DNA from 2 places in the Corallincola spongiicola genome. Region 2 is predicted to be linked to the other one. Evidence: predicted binding sites of a transcription regulator. Region 2 holds the regulator's gene; the other holds the start of a gene.
The links. Region 2 encodes sigma-54, which starts transcription at its own class of promoters, with help from an activator protein. Its sites were predicted from a motif close to GTTGGCACGNNNNTNGNNT; they were not measured.
Positions count from the first base shown of each region.

Region 1 (2,207 bases), on a different contig from region 2:
CACCCGTGCAATCGCATCGTCAGTAAACTCCATATGGGCAGCCAGCATATTGGCCAGTCCACCCACTTCGCGTCCACCCATCGCATTAGGCTGACCGGTAATAGAAAACGGGCCCATGCCGGGGCGTCCGATACGACCCGTTAACAGATGACAATTGATGATCGCGTTGACTTTATCCACGCCACTGGTGGACTGGTTTACGCCTTGAGAATATACGGTGGTGACTTTCTCTGTAGCAGCAAACAGCGCCATAAATTCGGTCAACTTAGCACTATCGATACCTAACTTTGCCGCGACTTGTTGTAAATCACCCAAATCGCCCTGATCGGCATGGGCAGCGTGCAGTGCTTGCTCGGCCCCTTCGGTATATTTGGAAAGATACTCAGGATCTTGATGATCGTTCGCTGCCAGATAAGCCAGTAATGCATTGAACAGTAAGACATCGCTGCCGGGCTTGATCGGCAAGTGTAGATCGGCGATATCACAGGTATCTGTTACCCGCGGATCGATCACAATGATCTTCATGTTTGGCCGGTCTAACTTGGCCTGCTTTACCCGCTGAAACAGGATGGGGTGACACCAGGCTAAATTCGAACCAACCAGCACAAGTAAGTCTGCCACTTCAAAATCCTGATAACAACCAGGTACGGTGTCAGTACCAAATGCACGCTTATGCCCCGCCACCGCAGATGACATGCAAAGTCGGCTATTGGTATCGATGTTGGCTGAGCCAACGTAGCCTTTCATCAATTTGTTGGCGACGTAGTAGTCTTCGGTGAGCAACTGGCCGGACACATAAAGCGCGACAGAGTCTGGTCCGTGGGCATCTATCGTATCGCGAAACTGGTTCGCTACCGTGTTCAGTGCCTGTTGCCAGTTAATACGCTGACCATCTTGATAGGGGTGCGTTAAGCGCCCGGTGGGTACAACCGTGTCGCCTAGCGCGAGCCCTTTAGAACACAGCTTTCCATAATTCGCTGGGTGGGATTTGTCACCACGGATAGTGACCTTGCCCGATTCATCTGCTTTGGCTTCAACGCCACACCCGACGCCACAGTATGGGCAGGTTGTTTTCACCCAGTCGTTGGTCATGGAATACTCCTAATAAACATCTCTGCGTTGCTTTGGTGCAATACCCTTGCCACACTGCCAAAACATCGTAAAACCCCCGCCGTAACGGCATTTCAGCCTTAGTGCCTTAAATTGACAACTCGTTAAAGCTTCCCCGACTGCACTTTATTGGCGCAAGATAAAAGTGCAACCTAGATCACATTGGGCAAGCAGCTTATCAAAACACTACCTATAGCGAGATAGACCTACTACCCCTACTCATAGAATGGATTTAGACACCACCAATCGAGGCTGGAAAATAAATCAATAAATTACAGCGTGTTAGATAAAAACAACCAATCAAAAACACAGTTGGCCTCAACCTTGCTTTGTACCTAGCTAAATAGCGTTGTTTTTACAACCAGCAGCAAGTTTGAGGGTAAATGATGGGAAATAAGATTATCGCGCTGAACAATGAAACAAGAGCGCTTAAGCAGCAGTCAACTCCATCAAAGTCAGCCTCTTCGCAAGGTAAAGTCTGGTTGGTCGGCTCGGGCCCAGGTGACGCTGAACTGCTAACAGTTAAAGCTCTGCGCATTATTCAACAAGCAGACCTAATTCTCTACGATGCGCTGGTCAGCGATGAAATTAGGGCGTTGTTTCCAGAACAAACCGCAGCGCTGTTTGTCGGCAAATCGAAAAATCATCATAGCATCAGCCAGTCGGCACTAAACGAGTTGTTAGTCACTAAGGCGGCTGAAGGATTTAACATTTGCCGTCTTAAAGGAGGCGACCCGTTTATATTTGGTCGTGGCGGTGAAGAAGCCTTAAGCCTGCGTAAAATTGGCGTTGATGTAGAGATCGTGCCAGGTATCACTGCGGCATCGGGCTGCACCAGCTACGCAGGTATCCCACTCACTCACCGCGGTATGGCACAAGCTTGTACCTTTATTACCGCCCACGGTGAAACCGGACTTAACCTTGATTGGCATGCCCTTGCCCGCCCGGCACAAACGCTAGTTATCTATATGGGGCTGAGCAAACTTCCTGATATTCGCCGTGAACTGTCTCATCACGGTATGCCAACCAACACGCCGGCCGCTTTGATTTCCAATGGCTGCCGTCCAGAACAACAAACCGTTATAGGCACATTAGAA
Region 1 covers NZ_SHLY01000001.1:558,364-560,570, reverse strand. The annotation lists gene EXY25_RS02415 (nitrate reductase) at 1-1,092, opposite strand, end outside; gene cobA (uroporphyrinogen-III C-methyltransferase) at 1,494-2,207, shown strand, end outside.
Region 1: a site for sigma-54 is predicted at 1,128-1,146, ahead of EXY25_RS02415 (nitrate reductase). Genes of this name have one in related genera too.

Region 2 (2,207 bases):
TATCGTTAGCCACGGAGAGTTAATCGCCGAAGGAAAACCGGAACAAGTGTTAGCCGACCAAAAGGTACGAGACGTATATCTCGGGGAACAATTCCGGCTATAGTGTAAGTAACCAGCGTTGATACATCGGGCTCTTTTGAGTGCCGATTAACGATGACAGCAACAGCATTATTTTAAATGTCACGGAAGTAGATGAAACCGTCATTACAGTTACGTTTAGGTCAGCAACTCACCATGACGCCGCAATTGCAGCAAGCAATCCGGCTATTGCAATTGTCGACGCTCGACCTTCAGCAAGAGATCCAAGAAGCGCTGGATAATAATCCGCTACTCGAGCAAAACGAAGCGGAAGAAACCAGTGAGCAAGTTAATGGTGAAAGCCATACCGCGACTGACAAGCTGGAACAAACCACGGCTAATGCTGAAAATAATCAGTCGGAAGAGCGCGAAGATGCAGCCATGGAAACATCTGAGGCGCTCAACCAACAACAAATCAATGAAGAACTGCCTACCGATACAACCTGGGATGACCACCTTTCAGCAGCGCCCGTTTCAGGTTCCTCGTTCAGTGATGACGCCGACTTTACCTATCAAGGCGAAACCACAGAGTCGTTGCAAGATCATCTGGAATGGCAGATGCAATTAACCCCGTTCACAGATGTCGACAGAGCCATTGCGACATCGATAATCGATGGGATTGATGAATCGGGTTACCTGACGGTCACCGCCGACGATATTCTTACTTCTTTAGGGCAGGAAGATATCGAACTTGATGAAGTAGAAGCGGTCATTAAGCGAGTACAACTGTTCGATCCCATTGGCGTAGGTGCCCGCACATTGCAGGAGTGTCTGCTGGTACAACTCAATCAGTTTGCCAAAGAGACACCTTGGCTAAAAGAGTGCCGCCAGGTTATTGGCCAGTATATTGACCTGCTAGCCAGCCGGGATTATCGCCAATTGATGCGCAAGACCAAACTGAAAGAAGACCAGCTCCGTGAAGTTCTGCGGGTGATCCAATCGTTGAATCCGCGTCCCGGCAGCGCAGTGATCAGCGGTGATGAGCAATATGTGATCCCCGATGTGTCGGTAATGAAAAAAGCTGGACGTTGGGTGGTTGAGCTAAACCCCGACTCGGTACCCAAGCTGAAAGTGAATCAGCAATACGCAGCGATGAGCCGGACGGTAAAGAACACCACTGACAGTCAATATATACGCTCCCACCTGCAGGAAGCGAAGTGGTTTATCAAAAGTCTGGAAAGTCGTAACGACACCCTACTCAAGGTCGCCAACTGTATTGTACAGTTCCAACGCGACTTCTTTGAGTACGGCGATGAAGCGATGAAGCCAATGGTACTCAATGATATTGCCTTAGCGGTTGATATGCACGAGTCCACCATCTCTCGAGTAACCACACAAAAATATATGCATACCCCGCGGGGTATTTTCGAACTCAAGTATTTCTTCTCCAGTCATGTCAGTACTGAAAGTGGCGGAGAATGTTCTTCAACGGCAATTAGAGCGTTAATCAAGAAACTTGTGGCGGCAGAAATCCCTAATAAGCCTTTGTCAGATAGCAAGATTGCTGACCTACTGGCAGATCAGGGAATTCAGGTAGCGCGGAGAACCATTGCGAAGTATCGGGAATCCTTGTCTATTCCACCGTCAAATCAGCGAAAAAGCTTGCTATAGCAGGCAATAAAACTAAATAAGGATGAGGTCTATGCAAATCAATCTTACCGGCCATCATGTAGAAGTAACAGACTCTCTGCGAGAGTATGTCGACGGAAAATTTAGTAAATTAGAGCGCCACTTTGACCACATCAACAATGTCCACGTGATCCTCAATGTTGAGAAATTAACCCAAAAAGCCGAAGCCACACTGCACCTAAATGGTGGAGAGATCTTTGCGAATGCAGAGCATCGTGATATGTATGCAGCTATTGACTCGTTGATCGATAAACTCGATCGGCAAGTAATAAAACACAAAGAAAAGCTAAACGCTCACTAGAGATGTCTATGGATATATCATCCATACTTAGCCTGGACTGCACCCGAAGTGCAGTCCATGGTTCAAGTAAGAAACGAATATTAGAAATGGCCAGTGAATTGGCAGCCAAACACTTGCCAGAACATGGCCACAAAGCCATTTTCGAAAGTATTCTAGAACGTGAAAAGAAAGGCAGTACCGGTATAGGTAACGGCATTGC
Region 2 covers NZ_SHLY01000004.1:241,511-243,717, forward strand. The annotation lists gene lptB (LPS export ABC transporter ATP-binding protein) at 1-103, shown strand, start outside; gene EXY25_RS13275 (RNA polymerase factor sigma-54) at 193-1,689, shown strand; gene hpf (ribosome hibernation promoting factor) at 1,721-2,008, shown strand; gene ptsN (PTS IIA-like nitrogen regulatory protein PtsN) at 2,017-2,207, shown strand, end outside.